2 regions of the Azospirillum sp. A23 genome follow, and region 1 is predicted to be linked to the other one. Evidence: predicted binding sites of a transcription regulator. Region 1 holds the regulator's gene; the other holds the start of a gene.
What was found. The regulator LexA, encoded in region 1, represses DNA repair genes until DNA is damaged. The targets are predictions, from matches to a motif close to ATGTTCTANTTTGGTTC.
Positions count from the first base shown of each region.

Region 2: the regulator LexA is predicted to act here: its motif matches at 4,927-4,943, upstream of ABNQ40_RS08440 (putative DNA modification/repair radical SAM protein).

Region 1 covers NZ_CP170667.1:1,434,705-1,446,665, forward strand. The annotation lists gene trpC (indole-3-glycerol phosphate synthase TrpC) at 1-467, shown strand, start outside; gene ABNQ40_RS24160 (GNAT family N-acetyltransferase) at 472-981, shown strand; gene moaC (cyclic pyranopterin monophosphate synthase MoaC) at 978-1,469, shown strand; gene glp (gephyrin-like molybdotransferase Glp) at 1,474-2,703, shown strand; gene lexA (transcriptional repressor LexA) at 2,915-3,640, shown strand; gene ABNQ40_RS24180 (ComEC/Rec2 family competence protein) at 3,714-5,867, opposite strand; gene gltX (glutamate--tRNA ligase) at 6,024-7,430, shown strand; gene gltA (citrate synthase) at 7,531-8,844, shown strand; gene ABNQ40_RS24195 (hypothetical protein) at 8,867-9,040, shown strand; gene ABNQ40_RS24200 (rhodanese-like domain-containing protein) at 9,050-9,448, opposite strand; gene ABNQ40_RS24205 (DJ-1/PfpI family protein) at 9,549-10,280, shown strand; gene ABNQ40_RS24210 (helix-turn-helix domain-containing protein) at 10,277-10,582, shown strand; gene gloA (lactoylglutathione lyase) at 10,595-10,990, opposite strand; gene lpxB (lipid-A-disaccharide synthase) at 10,987-11,961, opposite strand, start outside.
Region 2 covers NZ_CP170665.1:65,401-77,361, reverse strand. The annotation lists gene ABNQ40_RS08460 (neutral zinc metallopeptidase) at 79-990, shown strand; gene ABNQ40_RS08455 (hypothetical protein) at 1,014-1,880, opposite strand; gene ABNQ40_RS08450 (nucleotide sugar dehydrogenase) at 2,102-3,466, shown strand; gene ABNQ40_RS08445 (DUF2076 domain-containing protein) at 3,857-4,537, opposite strand; gene ABNQ40_RS08440 (putative DNA modification/repair radical SAM protein) at 4,971-6,182, shown strand; gene ABNQ40_RS08435 (UdgX family uracil-DNA binding protein) at 6,194-7,612, shown strand; gene ABNQ40_RS08430 (DUF2442 domain-containing protein) at 7,653-8,171, opposite strand; gene ABNQ40_RS08425 (DUF4160 domain-containing protein) at 8,184-8,426, opposite strand; gene cysN (sulfate adenylyltransferase subunit CysN) at 8,559-10,505, opposite strand; gene cysD (sulfate adenylyltransferase subunit CysD) at 10,505-11,356, opposite strand; gene ABNQ40_RS08410 (sulfotransferase) at 11,496-11,961, opposite strand, start outside.

The DNA.
Region 1 (11,961 bases):
CCCGCGCTGCGGTGGATTTGCCGGTCCTGCGCAAGGACTTCATGGTCGATCCTTATCAGATCGTTGAAGCCCGCGCGCTGGGTGCCGACTGTATTCTGATCATCATGGCGTCGCTGTCCGATGCCCAGGCGGCGGAGATCGAGGACGCCGCCATCGCCCAGGGCCTGGACGTGCTGGTCGAGGTGCACGACCGCGCCGAACTGGACCGCGCGCTGCTGCTGAGGACTCCTCTGCTCGGTGTCAACAACCGCAATCTCAAGACCTTGGCGGTCGATATTGCGACGACGGAAGAGCTGGCCGCCAACGTGCCGGCCGACCGCATGCTGGTGGCGGAAAGCGGGCTCTACAGCCCCGCCGATCTGGCCCGGATGGCGAAGGTCGGGGCGCGCTGCTTCCTGGTTGGCGAATCGCTGATGCGGCAGGCCGACGTCACCGCCGCCACCCGCGCCCTGCTGGCTCCGGTGTGATGCGATGACCGATGTGGTGGCCGATACGGGAGCAGAAGCGAGAGCCGATGTGCTGATCGCTGCGGAGAGCCCGCGCCAGGATGCCGTGATCGCGCTGGTGGCGGCGCTCGACCGCTATCTGCTGGATCTCTACCCGGCGGATACCTGCCACCTGCTCGACATCGGCGAACTGGAGGCGCCGGACCTGCGCTTCCTCGTCGCCCGCAAGGACGGCGTTGCGGTCGGCTGCGCGGCGCTCCGCGTCGATCCGACCGGTTACGGCGAGATCAAGCGGATGTATGTCGATCCCGCTGCCCGTGGACAGCGCATCGGCGACCGTCTGCTCGCCCGGCTGGAGGAACTGGCACAGGCGGAGGGCTTGAACGCCCTGCTGCTCGAATCGGGCATCCATCAGCCCGAGGCGCTGGCGCTCTACCGCAAGGCCGGATTCACCGACCGCGGCCCCTATGCCTGCTACCAAGACAATGGCGTCAGCGTCTTCATGGAAAAGCTTTTGACGGAGACCGTGCGATGACCGGCTTCACCCATTTCGACGCCGAGGGCAAGGCGGTGATGGTCGACGTCTCCGACAAGGCGGACACCGAACGCACCGCGACAGCCGCGGCGACCGTGCTGATGCAGCCGGAAACCCTGGCGCTCATCATGCAGGGCGGGGTGAAGAAGGGCGACGTGCTGTCGGTCGCCCGGCTGGCCGGCATCATGGGGGCCAAGCGCACGCCCGACCTGATCCCGCTGTGCCACCCGCTGATGCTGACCTCGGTCAAGGTCGACCTGTCCTGCGATCCCGCCCGCAACGCGGTGGACGTGACGGCGACCTGCAAGCTGAAGGGCCAGACCGGCGTGGAGATGGAGGCGCTGACCGCCGTCACCGTCGCAGCATTGACCGTCTACGACATGTGCAAGGCGGTGGACCGCGGCATGACCGTCACCGACGTGCGTCTGTTGCACAAGGCCGGCGGCAAGAGCGGCAAGTGGGGCGCGTCCTCCTCCACCGGAGCCTGACGCCATGATCTCCGTCGCCGAGGCGCGTGCCCGCATCCTGTCGGCCTTCACCGCCCTCCCGGCGGAGACCGTCGCCCTGCCCGACGCTCTCGGCCGTGTGCTGGCCGAACCGGTGGTCGCCCGGCTGACCCAGCCGCCCTTCAACGCCGCCGCCATGGATGGCTGGGCCCTGCGTGCCGCCGACATCGCCGCCGCGACCGCCGAGGCCCCCGTCCCGCTGCGCCGCATCGGCGAATCCGCCGCCGGCCACGCCTTCACCGGCAGCGTCGGCGCGGGTGAGGCGGTGCGCATCTTCACCGGCGCTCCCCTGCCCGATGGTGCCGACGCCGTGGTGATGCAGGAGGATTGCAGCGTCGACGAGGCCACCGTGCGGATCGGCCGCGCCGTGGCCGCCGGCCGCTTCGTCCGCGAGGCTGGCTTCGACTTCACGGCCGGTCAGGAGCTTCTGCCGAAGGGACGGCGCCTGACCGCGCGCGACATCGCGCTGGCCGCCGGCGGCAACGTGCCGTGGCTGTCGGTCCACCGCCGGCCGCGCATCGCCGTCCTCGCCACCGGCGATGAGATCGCCCTGCCCGGCGACCCGCTGGGTCCGAGCCAGATCGTCAGCACCAATGCGCTCGGCCTCTGCGCCCTGGTGACCGCCCAGGGCGGGCTCGCCCATAATCTTGGCGTCGCCAAGGACACGCCGGAAAGTGTGGCGGCCCTGGCGAAGGGAGCCGCCGGCTGCGACCTGCTGGTCACCACCGGCGGGGCGGCGCATGGCGATTACGACCTCGTGCGCGATGTGCTGGCCGAACGCGGCGTGGCGCTGGAGGTGCAGACGGTGGCGATGCGTCCGGGCAAGGCACTGATGTTCGGCCGTGCCGGGTCGGTGCCGCTGCTTGGCCTGCCCGGCAACCCGGTGTCCACCGGCGTCACGGCGCTCCTGTTCCTCCGCCCGATCCTGCGCGTGCTGCAGGGCCTGCCGCCGGAGGACGACCGCGTGCCGCTGCGCGCCCGCCTGACCGGCGCGCTGAGGGCCAACGACCGGCGCGAGGAATATCTGCGCGCCACCCTCGCCGCCGGCCCGGACGGTGTCCTGACCGTCACGCCCTTCGCCCGGCAGGACAGCGCCATCACCACCCTGTACGCCCAGGCCGATTGCCTGATCCCCCGCCCGCCCAATGCCGACCCGGAGCCGGCCGGCGCCATGGTGACCGTGCTTCCTTTGACGGATGGGGTGCTCAGCATTTAGACTTGAACAGAGCGCCAGGACATGGCGCTTGGACGAAGACTGGAACAGGTGAACATCACCCGGAAAACTGTTTCACAGCGTTCCAAATGTTCCACACAAGTTCTAAAAGAAGCCGATGGGGGGCTTGACGCGCAGCAGGAACCAAACTAGAACATGGAGCAACGTTTAGTTTTTGTTCCATCTTCAGTCTGGCCGAGGCCGGGAGGCATCCATGCTCACGCGCAAGCAGCACGAATTGCTGCTGTTCATCCACGAACGGCTTGGCCAGGGCGGTGTCTCGCCGTCGTTCGACGAGATGAAGGACGCCCTGGGCCTGAAGTCCAAGTCGGGTATCCATCGCCTGATCACCGGGCTCGAGGAGCGCGGGTTCATCCGCCGCCTGCCCCACCGGGCCCGTGCGCTGGAGGTTCTGCGCCTTCCCGAGGGTCTCGACGCCTCCCGCAACCGGACCGCGGCTGCCAAGCCGAAGTTCCAGCCCAACGTCATCAAGGGCGATTTCGCCTTCGCCGGCCGCGATACCGCTCCACCCGCCCCGACCCCGGCCGCCGCGAACGAGACGGTCCAGCTCCCGCTCTATGGCCGGATCGCCGCCGGAACGCCCATCGAGGCTCTGCGCGACAACAGCGCCTTCGTCGACGTCCCCGCTTCCATGCTGACCGGTGGCGACCATTACGCCCTGGAGGTTTCCGGCGACTCGATGATCGAGGCCGGCATCCTCGATCACGACACCATCGTCATCCAGCGCTGCGATGCGGCGGAGAACGGCACGATTGTCGTCGCTTTGGTGGACGAGGGCGAAGTGACACTGAAGCGCCTGCGCCGCAAGGGCAACACCATCGCCCTGGAACCCGCCAACGCCGCCTATGAGACCCGCATCTTCGGTGCCGACCGCGTCCGCGTACAGGGCAAGCTGGTCGGTCTCGTGCGCAAGTACTGAGCTTTTCCTGCCCGACCGCCGATCCTCTCCTCCGTCCCCGCGGCGGATGGGATCGGTGAGGTCCAAGCTCCTCTCACTTTCCTCCGGTCCAGGGCCGATCTCCCCGCAGCCCGCGCACCGTCTCCACCGTCACCCCCTCGGCGGTCACCGTCAGCGCATGCGCGCCTTCATGGCGCAGGGTCCAGCGGTCCACCACCAGGTCCGCCCGGCAGCGCCGCGCCACCTCGGCCGTCACCACCGCATCGACCGCCCCGCAGTCTTCGTCCAGCGCATCCGGCAGCCGCGGCAAAGCCACCGTCTTTCCCCGTACCCGGTACAGGCAGCCAAGCGCGTCGCAATCCAGCGAGCGCCCTCCCCCGCTCCATCCCCCGTCGGCCGGCCAGGCATCGGCCACCGACCGCTCGCCATCGCGCTCCCGCCAGGTTTCGGTCATCCGCCCGCCGCCCTTGACCGACGCGCTGAGCCGCCCATCCGGCAGCCTGACCGCCATCACCGTCCCGTCGCCGGCCACCAGCACATCCGGCCGCACCGCCAGCATCGGCGAGGCCAGCCCCGCCAGGACCGGCAGCATTCCCAGCCAACGCCACCACCGCGTCCACAGGCACAGCCAGATCCCTCCCATCACCAGCAGGGCGAACCCGTCCGCCGGCATCGCCCGCACGGTCAGCGAGGCCCAGGGGAGACGGCCGAAGAACTCCGCCGTCCAGATCACCGCCCGGTCGCCCCAGTTCATGGCGATCAGCGCCGGCGCCTCCAGTCCGAAGGGCAGCAGCGCGTAGGCGATCAGGCTCCACGGCATGACCCAGAAGGACGTGATGGGAATGGCGATCAGGTTCGACAGCACGCCATAGAAGGCGATCTGCTGGAAATGGAAGAGCGAAAAGGGCAAGGTCGCCAGCGTCGCCACCACGCTGGTCAGCAGAATCCCGCCGACATAGAACAACCCGCGCACGATCCATCCCGCATCGCGCCGCCATTCCGCCAGCCTGACGCTGCCCTTCTCGAAAGCGGCGATCAGCGCCACCACAGCGGCGAAGGACATCTGGAAGCTCGGCCCCAGCATGCCCTCCGGGTCCATCGCCATGGTGACCAGCCCGGCGAAGGCGACCAGCCGCATGCTCAGCGGGTGGCGGTCCAGCATGATCGCCCCCATCACCATGCCGGTCATCAGCACCGACCGCACCGTCGGCAGCGGCGCCCCGACCAGCAGCGTGTAGGCGAGCGCCGACAGGATGCCGAACAGGGCCGCGATCTTCTTGATCGGCCAGCGCAGCGCGATATAGGGCACCGCCGCCAGCAACGCCCGCACGACATAGAACAGGATGCCGGCGGCGATGCCGACATGAAGGCCGGAGATCGACAGCAGATGCGCCAGCCCGCTGTTGCGGAAGTCGTCCATCGTCGCTTCCGGGATGCCGAACTCCTCGCCGTTCAGCAGCGCCGTGGTGACGCTCGCCTCCACCGGATCGCCGATGGCAACCACCACCCGCTCGGCAATCGCGCCGCGCGCCTTCTCGAAGGCGACGGCGACCGTGCTCCACCCCGTCACCGGCGGCGCCTCGACCAGTTCCGGCGCACCGGTGGCAAAGCCCGTACCGCCCAGCCCCATGAACCAGGCCCGCCGCTGGAAGTCGAAGGCACCGGGTTCGGCCGGCGCCTGCGGCGGCAGCAGCGTCGCCCGCAGCCGCACCACCGATCCGGGCGCCGGTGCCGGGAAGCGGTCCGACAGGCGGACGCGCACGGCGGCCGGCGTCCGTTCCGGCGCCAGCTTGCCGATGCTCACGTCCCGCAGGGTGATCCGTGTCGCGCCCGGCCGCCGCTCCACCGCCATCACCCGGCCGGTGACGGTCGCACCGGCGATGCTGCGGCTCAGCACCGGTGCCGCCATGCGGATGGTGTGCGCCTGCGCCACCAGGAACCCCGCCGCCAGCATCAAGAGCGCCATCGCCACGCCGGCCATGGCGAACCATCGCCGCAGCGCCAGCACCAGCACCGTGCAGCCGCCGACCGCCGCCGCGCCGATCCACCAGTCGGGCTCCTGCCGCAGCCCGAAATAGAACGACACACCGGCCCCAAAAGCGACGGGCAGCCACAGCACCCAGCGCTCACCCTCCGCCTCCGCGAGCGCCACGAGTCGCCCGCCGATGCGCGCCAGCAGTCGCCGCCAACGTCCGCCGAGTGTCGCGGGACCGTCGGTTTCCTCCTCCGGCCAGCCGGCGGCCGTCACCGGTAACGGATTCCAGGCGCAGCGATGCCATCTGCGAGCCCCTCAACGACCGTCCATGCGCGCATCGCATTGCCTCCAAGCCAGGTGGCTGTGTTAAACCACGGTGTCGAACCACCGGCGCATCATACCAGCGCCGAACCGGAAATTGAGAGACCGATGACCGTCGTCACCCGCTTCGCTCCGTCGCCGACCGGCTTTCTGCACATCGGCGGTGGCCGCACCGCCCTGTTCAACTGGCTGTACGCCCGCAACACCGGTGGCAAGTTCCTGCTGCGGATCGAAGACACCGACCGGCAACGGTCCACCGACGCGGCGGTGGACGCCATCATCGACGGGCTGAAGTGGCTGGGTCTGGATTGGGACGGCGACGTCGTCAGCCAGTTCGAGCGCAAGGACCGCCATGCCGAGGTCGCGTACCAGATGCTGGCCGCCGGCAAGGCCTATCGCTGCTATTGCAGCCCGGAAGAGCTGGAAGAGATGCGCGCCGCCCAGAAGGCCGCCGGCCAGCCGATGCGCTACGATGGCCGCTGGCGTGACCGTCCCGAGTCCGATGCCCCTCCGGGCGTGGCACCGGTGATCCGGCTGAAGGCGCCGCAGGAAGGCCAGACCGTCCTGAACGACCTCGTTCAGGGCGAGGTGACGGTGCAGAACGCCCAGCTCGACGACCTGATCCTGCTGCGCGCCGACGGCACGCCGACCTATCTGCTGGCGGTGGTGGTGGACGACCACGACATGGGCGTCACCCACGTCATCCGCGGCGACGACCATCTGACCAACACCTTCCGCCAGATCCAGATCTTCAACTCCATGGGCTGGGACCTGCCGCGTTTCGGCCATATCCCGCTCATCCACGGGCCGGACGGCGCCAAGCTGTCCAAGCGCCATGGCGCGCTTGGCGTCGATGCCTACCGCGACATGGGCTATCTGCCGGAGGCGGTCCGCAACTATCTGCTGCGGCTCGGCTGGTCGCATGGCGACGACGAGATCATCTCGACCGAGCAGTCGATCGAGTGGTTCAACCTGGAGAGCATCGGCCGGTCGGCGTCGCGTTTCGACTTCGCCAAGCTGGAGAATCTGAACGCCCATTACATGCGCCTGGCCGACGATTCCCGCCTGATCGGCCTGATCGCTCCGCGGTTGGAAACCGATCTCGGCCGCAGCCTGTCCGAGGCGGAACGCGACCTTCTGACGCGGGCGATGAACGGGCTGAAGCAGCGCGCCCGCACCGTCGTCGATCTGGCTCAGAGCGCACGCTTCTACGTTGCGCCGCAGCCGCTCAGCTATGACGAAAAAGCAACCGCTCTGCTGGATGAAAAGGGCCGCAACCTGTTGAAGGAGCTGGCGGCCGCCTTCGCCGCCGAGCCGGAGTTCACCGCCGCCGCGCTCGAAGCCCAGGTCCGCGCCTTCGCCGAGGCACGGGGCGAAAAGCTGGGCAAGGTGGCGCAGCCGCTGCGCGCCGCGCTGACCGGGTCGACGGTGTCGCCGCCGATCTTCGAGGTGGCCGAACTGCTGGGTCGGGAAGCGACGCTTTCTCGCATCCGCGATGCAGCGGGTGCAGCATAATGGTCATTTCCGTGCGTTGCCATCGGGCAGCCATGGAACTATGCTGCGCCGACGAAAAAAGGGCACCAAGCCCGACCCTCAACGATAAGGACGTGCCGAGATGACCCAGACTGAGGACGGCAAGGACACCGTTACCCTCATCGACAATAAGACGGGCAAGCAGGTCACGATGCCGATCATGCACGGCAGCGTCGGGCCGAGCGTGATCGACATCCGCAAGCTCTACGCCGAGACCGGCTATTTCACCTACGATCCGGGCTTCACCTCCACGGGCAGCTGCGAATCGGGCATCACCTACATCGACGGCGACGAGGGTGTGCTGCTGCACCGCGGCTACGCCATCGATGAGCTGGCCGAGCATTCGACCTTCCCGGAAGTCTGCTTCCTCCTGCTCAACAACCACCTGCCGACCGCGGCCGAGCGCACGGAGTTCGAGAACATCCTGCGCCGCCACTCGATGGTGCACGAGCAGCTGACCAAGTTCTACAGCGGCTTCCGCCGTGACGCCCACCCGATGGCGATCATGTGCGGCGTCGTCGGCGCCCTGTCGGCCTTCTACCACGACTCGCTGGACATCAACGATCCGACCGCGCGCAAGATCGCCGCGCATCGCCTGATCGCCAAGATGCCGACGATCGCGGCGATGGCCTACAAGTACTCGACCGGCCAGCCCTTCATGTATCCGCGCAACGACCTGTCCTACGCGGAGAACTTCCTCTACATGACCTTCGGCACGCCCTGCGAGCCGTTCAAGGTCAACCCGATCCTGTCCAAGGCGATGGACAAGATCTTCATCCTGCATGCCGACCACGAGCAGAACGCCTCGACCTCCACCGTCCGTCTGGCCGGTTCGTCGGGCGCCAACCCGTTCGCCTGCATCGCCGCCGGCATCGCCTCGCTGTGGGGTCCGGCCCACGGCGGTGCGAACGAAGCCGTTCTGAAGATGCTGGAGGAAATCGGCTCGGTGGATCGCATCCCCGAGTTCGTCCGCCGCGCCAAGGACAAGAACGACAACTTCCGCCTGATGGGCTTCGGCCACCGGGTCTACAAGAACTACGACCCGCGCGCCCAGGTCATGCGCCAGACCTGCCACGAGGTTCTCGGCGAGCTCGGCATCAAGGACGAGCCGCTGCTGGACATCGCGATGGAGCTGGAGAAGATCGCCCTGTCGGACGAGTACTTCATCGAGAAGAAGCTCTATCCGAACGTCGATTTCTATTCGGGCATCATCCTGAAGGCGATGGGCTTCCCGACCAGCATGTTCACCGTGCTGTTCGCGCTGGCCCGCACCGTCGGCTGGATCAGCCAGTGGAAGGAGATGATCGAGGACCCAGTGCAGAAGATCGGCCGTCCGCGTCAGCTCTACACCGGCGATGTCAAGCGGCCGTTCGTGCCGCTGGCCGAGCGTGGCTAACCGGCCCACAGCCCATATCGGAATGGGCGGCTCCAACGGAGCCGCCCAGGACCCGACTGCGTACATCGTTCCGGCCCGGCGGGTGCGTCTGCGCCCGCCGGCCAACGACAACCGGGCGCCGCTTGGCTGGCGCGTCCGCCGGTTGGTCGTCTATCTGCTGATCCTGGCGCTGATCGCCGGGATCGTCTTCGTCTGAGGCAGTCCGTCAGCCGTCGCTTTCCAGCGCGAAGCCTTCGTCGATCCAGCCGGTCACGCCACCGATCATCAGTTTGACCGGCCGCCCGATCCGCGCCAGACGCAGAGCCGCGCGATCCGCCCCGTTGCAATGGGGACCGGCGCAATAGACCACGAACAGCGTTCCCTCCGGCCACTCGGCCATCCGACACTCCGTGATCTTGCCATGCGGCAGGTTCAAGGCGCCCGGCACATGGCCACGCGCATAAGCTGCCGGCCCGCGGACATCGAGCAGGACGAAATCCGGCACACCGGACTTCGATGAGTCGTGAACATCCCAGCAATCGGTCTCCAGGGACAGGCGCCTGGCAAAGTGCGCCTCCGCCTGTTCGGAAGGAGCAGCGGGAATTTCGGTGACGAGACTGGCCATGTTGTCCTCTTCGCAATCGCCCGATGAATGATGAGGACCCAATCATCCCTGTGGCGGCTTCGGCTGGAAAGTGGCGCGATTGCCAGCTATCGTACAGGTCATGCCAAATGCCCTTTCCCCGCTGGCGGTCGCACTCGCCTATGATGGTCTCTGCACCTTCGAGTTCGGTGTCGCCGTCGAGGTGTTCGGCCTGCCCCGTCCGGAGTTGGGACCGGACTGGTATCGCTTCGCCGTTGCGGCACTCGACGACGGCCCGTTGCGGGCAATGGGAGGCATCCGCGTCGAGGCGGATGGTGGTCTCGGCCTTCTCGACCAAGCCGACATCATCGTCATTCCCGGATGGCGCGGCGCAATGGAGCCGGTTCCCACTGCATTGACTGCCGCCCTTCGACAGGCGAACTCCAGGGGCGCCCGCATCCTGTCGATCTGCTCCGGAGCCTTCGTTCTTGCCGCCTCCGGTCTGCTGAACGGCCGCCGGGCGACCACTCACTGGCGATATGCCGCAACGCTTGCGGACCTCTATCCCGACATCCGGGTGGTGCCCGATGTGCTGTATGTGGATGAAGGCAACATCCTGACCTCCGCCGGCAGCGCGGCCGGCATCGACCTCTGCCTGCATCTGGTCCGTCGCGATTTCGGCCCGGAGGCGGCGAACAGCGTCGCCCGCCGTCTGGTGGTGCAGCCCCACCGCGAAGGCGGTCAGGCTCAGTTCATCGAAACGCCGGTGCCGATAGCCCGCGAGGGGGCGCGTCTGGCCCCCTGCTCGACCATCTGCGGGAGACGCTGGCGGAGACCCACAGCCTCTCGAGCATGGCGTCACGGGCGGGCATGAGCCTGCGGACCTTCCTGCGCCGTTTTCAGGCGATGACCGGCACCACCCCCGGCGACTGGCTACTGACCGAACGTCTGGCCCGGGCCCGCGAGGTGCTGGAATGCAGCAGCCTGCCGGTGGAGGAGGTGGCGACCTTGACCGGCTTCGGTTCCGCCGCCACCCTGCGCCACCATTTCCGGCAAAGGCTGGGGCTCAGTCCGGCGAGTTACCGGACGCGCTTCCGCCGGCTTCCTGTCGATGATCCCGCCGCGTCGAAAAAGGGCGCGGCCGTCGCCGACCACGCCCTTTCCAGAAAACGGTAATGTACTGAACGGTCACTTCCGCTCGATCAGCTCGACCTTATAGCCGTCCGGATCCTCGATGAAGGCAATCACCGTGGTGCCGTGCTTCATCGGGCCGGGCGGGCGCGGGATCTTCACGCCTTCGGCCGCCAGCTTCTCGCAGGTGCCGTAGATGTCCGGTACGCCCAGCGCGATGTGGCCATAGGCGGTACCGATCTCGTACGGCTCCTTCTGATCCCAGTTGTGAGTCAATTCCAGAACGGCAGTGTCGGACTCTTCGCCATAGCCGACGAAGGCGAGGGTGAAACGACCGCCTTCAAAATCATTTCGGCGCAACAGCTTCATGCCGAGCAGGCGGGTGTAGAAGTCCAGCGACTTCTCCAGATCCAACACGCGCAGCATCGTGTGCAACAGACGGAATTCGCTCATGGTCTCTGTTCTCCCGTTCGGGGTTTGCCCTCTTGGGGCCTGATCGAGCGGTGCTCTGCGACAACGTCCAGAATGGCGCGCGCGGCCCGTTCGCTCGGCGGGATATCTCCCTGCCCCAGCCAGCGGGCAACCTCGGCGACGCCATCGATCTGCACCTGACGCGCCTCCGGATCGTCGAGCAGGCGCCCCAGTTCGGCCGCCAGTTTATCGGGTCGGCAGTCCTGTTGCAGCAGTTCCGGAACCAGCATGCGGTCGAGCATCAGGTTGACGAGGTTCACATACTTGACCCGGATCAGCCGCCGATAGAGCGCGACCGTCACCGGGTTGAGCCTATAGGCGATGACTGTCGGCAGCCGGGCAAGCGCCAACTCCAACGCCACGGTACCCGAGGCGGCGAGTGCCACCTCCGCTGCGGCGAAGGCGTCGTATTTCTCGGTGTCCCCTTCGACCAGAAGGGTTCGGACCGGCCAGTCGGCAATGGCAACAGCGACACGGTCACGCACCGTCGCCACAGTCGGCACCACCGCCACCAGATCGGGATGGGACGGACGTAGCAGGTCCAGCGTCGCGCGGAAATCCGGCAGCAGACGCGACACTTCGCCCTTTCGGCTGCCTGGAAGCACGGCCACGACACGGTCGGTCGCGGCAATCCCATGGCGTTGGCGGAATCCCGGCCCATCTCCCCTGCCCGCCCGACCCTCGACAACCGAATGGCCGACAAAGGTGCAAGCCAGCCCCTCCTTCTCAAAATAGGGTGGCTCGAACGGAAGCACCGCAAGAAGGTGATCGTAGATGGCCGCATACTTCGCCGCACGCTTGGGCTTCCATGCCCAGACCGTCGGAGCCACATAATGGATCAACGGAATTGCCGGATCGGCCGCACGCAGCTTTTTCGCAACGCGCACCGTGAATCCGGGCGAATCGATGCCGACCACCGCGTCGGGACGCATGCGCAGGATTTCAGCCACCGT
Region 2 (11,961 bases), on a different replicon from region 1:
AGGGAACGCGGGAAGCCCTTGATGGTTTCGTCTCAACCGGACCTGACGATCGGGACGGGCGGCCGAAGGAGGGTGGCGATGCGGTGGCAGGGCGGACGGGAAAGCGAGAATGTCGAGGACCGCCGCGGACAGGGAAGCCCGGGCGGCGGCGGGTTCGGCGGTGGGGGCGGGGGTATCCGCATCGGCCCGGGCGGGCTGGGCGTCGGCGGCGTCATCGTGGTGCTGCTGGTCTCGATGGTGCTGGGGGTCGATCCCACGGTGCTGCTGGGCGGCGGCGAGCAGGGAGACCGGACCACCGCAGACCGCACCCAGATCGGCGAAGCCGCTCCGCGCAGCCAGGCTGACGACGAGCTGAAGCGCTTCGTCTCAGTCGTGCTGGCCGACACCGAGGACACCTGGCAGGGCCTGTTCCAGCAGATGGGGCGCCAGTACCAGGACCCGACGCTGGTGCTGTTCACCGGCACGGTGTCGTCGGGCTGCGGCCGGGCGCAGGCGGCGATGGGGCCCTTCTACTGCCCGATGGACCGCAAGCTCTACATCGACCTCGGCTTCTACCGCGAGCTGCGCGACCGCTTCCAGGCCCCGGGCGACTTCGCCCAGGCCTATGTCATCGCCCATGAGGTCGGCCACCATGTGCAGAACCTGCTGGGCATCTCCGACAAGGTGCAGGCGGCCCAGCAGCGGGCGGGCGGCCAGGCCGAGGCCAACGCCCTGTCGGTGCGGCTGGAGTTGCAGGCCGACTGCTTCGCCGGCATCTGGGGCAACCACGCCAACCGCGACCGCAGGATGCTGGAACCCGGCGACGTCGAGGAGGCGCTGACCGCCGCCAGTGCCATCGGCGACGACCGCCTGCAACGTCAGGCGCGCGGCACCGTCAGCCCCGACAGCTTCACCCATGGCAGTTCCGCCCAGCGCGTCCGCTGGTTCCGCACCGGCATGGAAAGCGGCCGGCTGGAAGCCTGCGACACCTTCAGCACGGACCGGCTGTGAGAGGATGAGGGCCGGGAAGAGGGTTAACCTCCCGGCCCGCGCATGAGCCGCAGATAGTCGAGCACGCGGGCAGTGCGCCAGTCGGGATCGGCCCAGCAGGCGGCCTCCCGGGCGCGGCGGCAAGCGGCGACCGCCTCCAACCGGGGCTGGCCGGTCAGCGGGCGCAGGTCGGCGGGGATGGCGGCAAGACAGGCGGCGGCGAGGTCCGCGGGCGGGGCGGGGCCGGTCTCCAGCCAGCGTTCGGCCTGCTCGAACCGGTCGCGGCACATCAGCGCGATCATGTAGTCGCAGGCCGATTGCAGGCCGGGCGCCAGCCGGCCGGGACTGACCGACAGCACCGGCAGCAGCGGGGCCAGCGTCGGTGCCAGATGGTTGGCGTAGAGCGTCGCCCCCCAGTAACGCTCCGCCGTCTGCCGGAAATGATCGAGGTCGCGCACCGGCACCAGACCGGACTCCGCGATGGGCAGGATCTCCACCTTCGGCTTGGTGACCACCACCGTGTCGTTCGACACGTCGACATAGAGCGCACCGATCTGGAGCGCGTTCTGGAAATACTGCCCGCGCAGGACGCCCCAGACGCTTTGCAGAACGCCGCCCCCCTCGACGAAGGCGCGCAGCGCGCGCTCCACCGGGCCGGCCGGCTGGGCCAGACGCAGCGACAGGCGGGCGAAGAGGTCGCGGGTGATCTCCTCGCAGCGGCCATAGGGATAGGGCTTGCCGCCGGCCGGCGGCAGGCCGGCGAGCGCCCGGTCGCTCTCCTCGCGCAGCGCCATGAAATAGCCGAAGAGGGCCGCCGGGTCGCCGCCCAGATGGAGGGCGGTCAACGCCGACTGGCGGTCGTCCACCGGGGCGATCTGTTGCGGAAGAAGGGGCGGGTGCCGGGCTGTCATGGCAGATCGGGTTTTGGACGGCAAGTTTCGGACGAGCGGTGTCCGGGGAGGTTGGCACCCTTGCCGGTCCCGGCGCCAGAGTTTCCGACCCCAGGCCCCCATGGACGGGTCTTGCCGGCGGAAGGGGGGGTTGCGCAAAGCCATCCCGCCCGTCACACATTCGGCGACCGCAGGCGGGACACCTGTCCGGGCGGTCCAGTCCTTTCGAACGGAACGGCACGATGAGCACAGCGGACACCCAGCCCGACATGCAGGCACCCGACATCCAGTCCCTGGAAAGCGCCTATCGCGGCCGCAGCGCGCGGGTGGCGGTGGTCGGGCTCGGCTATGTCGGACTGCCGCTGGCCCTGGCGCTGACCGGGGCCGGCTTCACGGTCACCGGCTTCGACATCGACCCGGCCAAGGCGGCGGCGCTGAACGGCGGACGCTCCTACATCCGGCAGATCGCCGACAGCCGTGTCGCCCAGGCGTCGGCGACCGGGCGGTTCCGGGCGACGACCGATGCCGACGCGTTCGCCGCCTGCGATGCCGTGATCGTCTGCGTCCCCACCCCGCTGTCGCCGCAGCGCGAGCCGGACCTGAGCTTCGTCGAGGCCTCCACCCGGCTGATCCGCGACCGGCTGCGCCGCGGCCAGCTGGTGATCCTGGAATCGACCACCTGGCCCGGCACCACCGACGAGGTGATGCGGCCGATCCTGGAGGAGACCGGGCTGGCCAGCGGCCGCGACTTCTTCCTGGCCTATTCGCCCGAGCGCGAGGATCCCGGCAACATCACCTTCACCACCAGCACCATCCCCAAGGTGGTCGGCGGCGACGACGAGGGCGCGCGCCGGCTGGCGGTGGCGCTCTACGAGCAGGTGGTGCCGCAGGTGGTGCCGGTGTCGGGCACTCGGGCGGCGGAGGCGACCAAGCTGACCGAGAACATCTTCCGCTCGGTCAACATCGCCCTGGTGAACGAGCTGAAGATCGTCTTCGAACCGATGGGCATCGACATCTGGGAGGTGATCGAGGCGGCGAAGACCAAGCCCTTCGGCTTCATGCCCTTCTATCCCGGCCCCGGCCTGGGCGGCCACTGCATCCCGATCGACCCCTTCTACCTGACCTGGAAGGCGCGCGAGTACCAGATCTCCACCCGCTTCATCGAGCTGGCGGGCGAGGTCAACACGATGATGCCGCGCCATGTGGTGGATCGGCTGGCCCTGGCGCTCGACCGGCAGGCCGGGATCGGGCTCAGCCGGTCGCGCATCCTGCTGGTCGGCATGGCCTACAAGAAGAATGTCGACGACAGCCGGGAATCGCCAGGGCTGCGGCTGATGGAGATGCTGCTGGAGCGCGGGGCGGCGGTCGAGTACCACGACCCCTTCATCCCCGTGCTGCCGGTCACCCGCGAGCATGCCGCACTCGCCGGCCGCCGGTCCGTCGAGTGGACGGCGGAACGGCTCGCCGGCTTCGACGCGGCGGTGATCGTCACCGACCATGACGGCATCGACTGGCAGGGCCTCGCCGCCCACTGCCCGCTGGTGGTCGACACCCGCAACGCCATGCGCGCCGTCGAGGGCTTCGCCGACCGCATCGTGAAGGCCTGAGGGCGGGGCGCAGCGGACGGCGGTTGCAACAGCGTGGAACGTGCCGGGCGGCGGCGTTCCATCGACGGGGCCGACGGGAAAGACGGCTGGAACAGCGTGAAACACGCCAAGCGCTGCCGTTCCATCCGGCGGGCCGGCACCGGGGTCCGAGATGGGGCCAGCGGCGGGGCCGGATGGAACGCTGTGGAACAGGGCGGACGGCGGCGTTCCATCGGTCGGGGAGGCCCCCCTGCCATGCCCCCTGCCATGCCTTGGCGCAGGCGATCCTGAACAGAGGGGAGGGGAAGGCATGGCGTCGGCTCCGCAACGGTGAGTCCTACGCCATTCTATAGGAATTTGTTCCCCTGAGGCGGCGTCAAGTTCAACGGAGCGCCGCCATCAGGGATGGACTTACAACTCCTCTTCGCCGCCGAAATCGCCCCAGCCGCTGTCCTCGACCGTCTGTTCGACATGATCGGTGGCGGCGGTGGCCGCATCGGTGGCGGCACCGGCGGCTTCGGCCGCCACCGCCTCGCCGCCGGAGAACATGCTGGAGAGCGCGCTGCCGATCAGCATGCCGCCGGCGACGCCGGCCGCCGTCTGCATGGCGCCGGCCATGAAGCCGCCGCCGGCCCGCGGCTGCTGGGCATAGCCGGCGACGCGCGGGTCGCCATAGGCGGGCGTGCCTGATGCTGCCGGCGGACGGCCCCAGGGCGAGCCGGCCGGCATGGCAGCGGCCGGAGCGGCTGCGGCCGGGGCAGACGCCGGATATGAGGGCTGCGGAGCAGGACGGCTGCTGCCGCCGAACAGGCTGCCGAACAGGCCGCCGCCGCCGGGCTGGGCCGGGCCCGCGGGGGCGGCCGGTCGCTCGCGCAGCTGGCGCTCCAGCTCCTCGTTGCGGCCCTGGGAGGCGGCGAGCGCCTGCTCCATCATCACGATGGCCTGCGCCATCAGGTAGGGGGCGGCCGGCTGGCGGGCGATCCGCTCGCGGATCAGCGCCTCGGCCTCGGGATCGCGCGGGCCGGATTGCGCCTCGGCCTGATGCAGCTTGGCGAACAAGTCGTCGATGATCTGGCGTTCGGTGTGGTCCATGGCGATGCTCGTCTTCATCAAAAGGTTGGGAATGAGGCGGGGGAAGGAGTCAGGGTCTCGGCCCTGGGCCCGGCGCCGACGCCCCGCAGGCGCACGGAGCCGGCCGCCCAGAGGGCGACCGCCAGGAGCGGCGGCACAGCCGTGCGGCGCGCCGGAGGGGCGGCGCGTTGGGGATAAGGCCGGGAGCAGGGAATGCCGGGGGCCCTGTCTCAGGGGTAAGGGCATCAGTCCCTCCAAGTGCGGTCACGCCCGTCGGCGCAAAAGCAGGTGAAGAGATCCGACATCGCGACCACGTCTAAGTCGCCAGAGGGGCCCGGATCCGGTTGTAGAGCACGTGGCCCCGTTCCGGCCCGCTTTCAAGACACCCCGCTTGCCTTTTCCTTAGATAAGAACATATTGCGAACATCCTGAAAGGAAGAGGGAAGCCATCGCGGTGGATGACGCGCTGCTCGACAAACTCGAAATCCTGGCGGATGCGGCGAAATACGACGCCTCCTGCGCGTCGTCGGGGGCGAAGCGGCGGACGGGCGGGCCGGACGGCATCGGTTCGACCACCGGGGCCGGCATCTGCCACGCCTATACGCCGGACGGGCGCTGCGTCTCGCTGCTCAAGATCCTGCTGACCAACTATTGCCTGTTCGACTGCGCCTACTGCATCAACCGCCGCTCCTCCAACGTGCGGCGCGCGCGGTTCAGCGTCGACGAGGTGGTGCAGCTGACGCTGGGCTTCTACAAGCGCAACTGCATCGAAGGGCTGTTCCTGTCCTCCGGCATCATCCGCTCGCCCGACCACACGATGGAGCAGCTGATGCTGGTGGCGCGCACGCTGCGGCGCGACCATGGCTTCGCCGGCTACATCCATCTGAAGACGATTCCGGAGGCCAGCCCCTGGCTGATCGAGCAGGCCGGGCTGTGGGCCGACCGGCTGTCGATCAACCTGGAACTGTCGTCGGACCGCAGCCTGAAGGAGTTCGCGCCGGAGAAGGACGGCACCTCGATCAAGGCGGTGATGGGGCAGGTCGGCGAACGCATCCTGGAGGCCAAGGAGGAAAAGCGCCGCTTCTCCCCCGCAGGTCAGAGCACCCAGATGATCGTCGGCGCCGACGCCTCCACCGACCTGTCGGTGCTGGAGACCAGCGACACGCTCTATCGCCGCTATGGGCTGCGCCGGGTCTATTATTCCGCCTTCAGCCCGATCCCGGAGGCGAGTTCCGCTTTGCCGGCCAAGCCGCCGCCGCTCCAGCGCGAGAACCGGCTGTACCAGGCCGACTGGCTGCTGCGCTATTACGGCTTCACGGTGGACGAGATCGCCGCCGGGGGCGAGGGCGGGATGCTGGATCTGGGCGTCGACCCCAAGCTGGCCTGGGCCCTGAAGAACCGCGAGCGCTTTCCGGTCGACGTGAACAGCGCCGACCGCGAGATGCTGCTGCGCGTGCCGGGGCTGGGGGCGCGGGCGGTCGACAAGATCGTCGAGGCGCGCCGCCACACCACCCTGCGGCTGGAGGATGTGGCCCGGCTGTCGTCGGGGCTGAAGCGGGCGCGCGCCTTCCTGATCGCCGCCGACCACCATCCGGGCGGGCTGACCGACCGCGCCGACCTGCGGCAGCGGCTGGTGGCGCCGCCCAAGCAGCTCAGCCTGTTCTGAGGGGCCGAGCCATGCGGCATGTGGAGTTGAAGGACGGCGCCGATCTGGACGGCTTCCGCCGCGCCCTGCGCGGGCTGGTCGCGCTCGGCGCCGATCCGGACGGGGTGGTGTGGAGCGGCGGGGCGGCGCCGTCGCTGTTCGGCGATGCCGCCCCGTTGCCGGCCGATGCGCCGCCGGTTCCGCTGCCCCGGCCGGTGGGGGCGCTGATCGAAAGCGTGGTCTGCCACCGCGATCCGGAGCGTTATGGCCTGTTGCACCGGCTGGTCTGCCGGGTGGTGCGGGGGGAGCGCGACATCCTCGACCACCATGCCGACCCGCTGGTCCATCGGCTGGCGATGCTGGACAAGGCGGTGCGGCGCGACCTGCACAAGATGCACGCCTTCCTGCGCTTCCGCGAAGTTCGGGATCCCGATGGCGGGGAGCGCTACGTCGCGTGGTTCGAGCCCGACAATTTCATCGTCGAGGCGACCGCCCCCTTCTTTGTCGAACGGTTCGAGAGCCTGGTCTGGACGATCCTGACGCCGGTCGGTTCGCTGCAGTGGGACCGGCGCTCGCTGACGGTCGGGCCGGCGGCTTTGAGGCCGGAGGGGCTCGACCGCGACGACCGCTTCGCCGAGGGCTGGCAGCGCTATTACGAGAGCACCTTCAATCCCGCGCGGGTGAACCCGACGGCGATGCGGGCGGAGATGCCGCGGAAATACTGGGCCAACCTGCCGGAAGCCGCGGCCATTCCCGGAATGATCCGCTCCGCCCCCGCCCGCGTCCAGGCGATGATCGAGGCGGAGGCCGCGGCGCCCCGGCGCCGCAACCCCGACAAGGCCGTCGCCGCCATGGCCCGGCAGGAGCCGGCGACGCTGGCCGAGCTGAACCGCATCATCCGGGCGGCGGATCCCCTGGTGCCGGGGGCGACGCAAGCCGTGCTGGGCGAGGGGCCGGTGGGGGCCGCCATCGCCATCGTCGGCGAGCAGCCCGGCGACCACGAGGATGTGGAGGGCCGGCCCTTCGTCGGCCCGGCCGGGCAGCTGCTTACCCGCGCGCTGGAGGAGGCCGGGATCGAGCGCGGCGCCGCCTACCTGACCAACGCGGTGAAGCATTTCAAGTTCGTCGCCCGCGGCAAGCGCCGCCTGCACCAGTCGCCGACCGCCGGCGAGGTGAAGCATTACCGCTGGTGGCTGATGAAGGAGCTGGGCTTCGTCCGCCCGCGTCTGGTGGTGACTCTGGGCGCCACCGCGGCGCTCGCGCTGACCGGGCGCAGCGTCTCGGTCCTGCGGGAGCGCGGGCCGATGGGGTTCGGCGACTGGGAGGGGCTGGTCACCGTCCACCCGTCCTACCTGCTGCGCCTGCCGGCGGGCGAGGGGGCGGAGCAGGCCTATCGCGACTTCGTCGCCGACCTGCGGCGGGCACGGGAGATGGTGGCGGGGGCGGGTTGACGGCTTGTGTCGATGAAAAGTTATCCAGAGTGATGGTGCTTCACTCAGCCGCCGCCGGCGGGCGACCGGGGCGGCGAGGGCGCAGGAAGGCGGCCAGAGGCAGGGGGTCTCGGTCGATGGCGCGGCAGGCGATCAGCAGCGCCCGAGGAACCGAACTGACACCGGTGCGATAGTTGATCCAGGTGTTGACATGCAGCGCGAACAGATCGGCCGCCTCAGTGTTGGACAGACCATGCCGGTCCTGCCACTCCGACAGTTCGGCCGCGCCGAAGACGGCTTGCTGTTCGGCCAGCAACTCCAGATGCACACTGTCGATCGACAGGTCCTCGTCCCCGGCCCATTGGATAGTGTCGCCGTCTTCACCGATCTCGGGCTTTGCGAAGATGGTGGGCACGCGCAGAGCGTCAATCTTGTGCAAGGCGATCCAGCCAGCCAGATCGACGGACACCCCGCCCCCACCGACCCAATCGACAGTCAGGATGGTTCCGGGGCCGGCCTCGACCGCAGCAATCAGCGGGACGGGGCGGGGGTCGGTCCCGATAACGAAGCCTTCTGACATGGAACCTCCCTTTCAGGTGGTGGGGCTGTGCGGGTTGAGGGTATTCCAGGCGGCGATCAGTTCGGCACGGTGCATGACGGCCCAGGTCCGGATTTCAGGCCACAGGTCGGACGGCACCTTGCCGCGGATGACGATGACGGGATCGATACCGACCAAGGCGTTGACGTCGGGCCCTTTGACGTGGAAGTGGGGCGGATTGTGGTCGCGCCCCTGGACGACCACCCGCAACTTTCCGAAGGTCGTCAGCTTGCCCAAGTTGGCTCCGCCATTGATGGCTCAAAATACCCTATTTTTTGTGCTTCTCCTCATACAATATTTGTGGATCTTTTAGAAAGCAAACTGTCTTGTAGGACGAGCAGGAGCGAAACCCATCCTCTCTTCTCCCCCTCAGATCACCTCGCGCCGCCGCAGTTCCCCGATCACCTGGGCGACCATCGCGTCGGTGCCGTGTTCGGCGCCCTTCAGCGTGATCTCCGGCGCGTCCGGCGGCTCGTAGGCGCTGTCGATGCCGGTGAAGTGCGGGAGCTGGCCGGCGCGGGCCTTCCTGTAGAGCCCCTTGGGGTCGCGGGCCTCGCAGACCTCCAGCGGGGTGTCCATGAAGATCTCGACGAACTCGCCGTCCTCCACCAGGGAGCGCGCCATCCGGCGCTCCTCGCGGAAGGGGGAGATGAAGCTGACCAGCACGATCAGCCCGGCGTCCACCATCAGCTTCGACACCTCGGCGACGCGGCGGATGTTCTCCACCCGGTCCTCGTCGGTGAAGCCCAGATCGCGGTTCAGCCCGTGGCGGACATTGTCGCCGTCGAGGATCATGGTGCGGCGGCCGAGACGGTGCAGCTCCTGCTCCAGCCGGTCGGCAACGCTGGATTTGCCGGAGCCGGACAGGCCGGTGAACCAGAGCACGCAGGGCTTCTGCAAGTTCCCCGCCCGTGCCGCCTTGTCCAGCTTCGAGGCGTGGCGGTGGATGTTGGAGGCCCGGCGCAGCGGGAAGCGGATCATGCCGCAGCCGGCGGTGGCGTTGGTCAACCGGTCGATCAGGATGAAGCTGCCGGTCTCGCGGCTGTCGGCATAGGCGTCGAACGGGATCGGCCGGTCGAGCGCCAGATTGCAGAAACCGACGTCGTTGAGGTCCAGATGCTTGGCGGCGGCATGCTCCTGGGTGTTGACGTTGATGGTGTGCTTCAGCTCGGTCACCTGGGCGCCGACCGTCGCCGTGCCGGCCCGCAGCAGGTAGGAGCGGCCGGGCAGCAGCGGCTGCTCGTCCATCCACACCACATGCGCCGCGAACTGGTCGGCCACCTCCGGCCGGCCGGCGGCGGCGACGATCATGTCGCCGCGGCTGGCATCGACCTCGTCGGCCAGCACCAGCGTGACCGCCTGTCCGGGCAGCGCCGTCCCAAGATCGCCGTCCATGGTGACGATCCGCGCCACCCGGCTGGTCCGCCCGCCGGGCAGGATGGCGACCTCGTCGCCGGTGCGCAGCGCGCCGCCGGCCACCGTGCCGCAGAAGCCGCGGAAATCCTGGTTGGGCCGGTTGACCCACTGCACCGCCATGCGGAAGGAGCCGAGCTTTTCCTCCGCCGCGGCGTCGACGCTCTCCAGATGGCCGAGCAGGGTGGGGCCGCCGTACCAGCCCATATGCTCCGATGGTTTGGTAACGTTGTCGCCGGTGAGCGCCGAGACCGGGATGCAGGTGACCTCGTCGATGCCGATGCGCTGGGCGAAGACGCGGTAGTCGGCGGCGATCCGCTCGAAGGTCTCGCGGCTCCAGCCGACCGCGTCCATCTTGTTGACCGCCAGCACGACATGGCGGACGCCCAAGAGCGAGACGATGGTGCTGTGGCGCCGGGTCTGGGTCAGCACCCCCTTGCGCACGTCGACCAGCAGAACCGCGGCGTCGGCGGTGGACGCGCCGGTGACCATGTTGCGGGTGTACTGCTCGTGGCCCGGCGTGTCGGCGACGATGAACTTGCGGCGCTCGGTGGTGAAGAAGCGGTAGGCGACATCGATGGTGATGCCCTGCTCGCGCTCCGCCGCCAGCCCGTCGACCAGCAGGGCAAGGTCGAGCTGGCCGGCGCCGGTGGTGCCGAAGCGGCCGGAGTCCGCCTCCAGGCTGGCCAGCTGGTCCTCAAAGAGGCATTTGCAGTCGTAGAGCAGCCGGCCGATCAGCGTCGACTTGCCGTCGTCTACCGAGCCGCAGGTGATGAAGCGCAGCAGGTCCTTGCCGTTCTGGCGGGCGAGATACTCCTGCACCTCATTGGCGGCATCGGAGGGGGCGGCCTCAGAGGGGGCGGCATCCGCAGGAGCGGTGGCGGGATCGAGATCCGTCAGCATCAGAAATAGCCTTCCTGCTTCTTCGCTTCCATCGAGGCGGCGGCGTCCTGATCGATCACCCGGCCCTGCCGTTCCGAACCGGTGGACAGCAGCATCTCGCGGATGATCTCGGGCAGGGTGGCGGCGGTGCTGCGCACGGCCCCGGTCAGCGGATAGCAGCCGAGCGTGCGGAAGCGCACCCAGGCCATCTCCGGCACCTCGCCGGGCCTCAGCGGCAGCCGGTCGTCGTCGACCATGATCAGCGTGCCGTCGCGCTCCACCACCGGGCGCGGCTTGGCGAAATAGAGCGGCACCACCGGGATGGCCTCCTGGTGGATGTATTGCCAGATGTCCAGCTCGGTCCAGTTCGACAGCGGGAACACGCGGATGCTCTCGCCCTTGTGGATGCGGCCCTGGTAGAGGCTCCACAGCTCCGGCCGCTGGTTCTTCGGTTCCCAGCGGTGGGAGGATGTCCGGAAGGAGAAGATGCGCTCCTTGGCGCGGCTCTTCTCCTCGTCGCGGCGCGCCCCGCCGAAGGCGGCGTCGAAGCCATGGGCATCGAGCGCCTGTTTGAGCGCCTGCGTCTTCATCACGTCGGTGTGGACGGCCGAACCATGGCTGACCGGGCCGATGCCCTGGCGCACGCCGTCCCGGTTGATGTGGACCGTCAGGTCCAACCCGAGATCCTGCGCCATGCGGTCGCGGAACGCGATCATCTCCCGGAATTTCCAGGTCGTGTCGACATGCAGCAGCGGGAAGGGCGGCTTCGACGGATAAAAGGCCTTCATCGCCAGATGCAGCAGGACCGAGCTGTCCTTGCCCACCGAATAGAGCATGACCGGCTTGTGGAACTGGGCCGCCACCTCGCGCATGATGTGGATGCTCTCCGCCTCCAGCCTTTGCAGGTGGGTGAGGCGGGCCGGCGTGGTCAGGATGGCAGGCAGCACGTCCTCAAGACCGGAAGCGGGCTGGGGGAGATCCCTTGCCGCGGGGCGGGTGTCGAACAGTGGGTCAAGCAGCATAGCCGGCCTTCTTCTGCATGTCTCCGGCCACGGCGTCGAACACGGTCCGACGCTTGCGCGACCATTGGATCGGGCGCTTCGACGGGTCGAAGCCTTCGGGTTTGGTGACGGGGGTCCAGCTGACCTCGCCGTTGCTGCGCGAGGCGCGGGACGATCCCAAAATGGGAAGGTCGCCGATCCGCTCGAACGGATAGCGGCCCTCGTCCAAATCCAGGAAGCGCATGAGGTCGCGGGCCGTGCCGTCGGGGGCGGCCACCGCGTCCTCGAAACGGACCAGCCGGCAGGCGTCGGCGCTCATCCGGCTCTGCGCCTCCAGCGCCGCCTCGGTGCCGAAGCTCCATTCCCGGCAGACATCGGCGAAGGTCCGGCCCAGGAAGCGCAGCGGCCAGGTGTCGATGGTGGACTGCACGGCGCGGCGGCCGTCGCGCAGCACGATCAGGCAGCGCTCCGCCGGG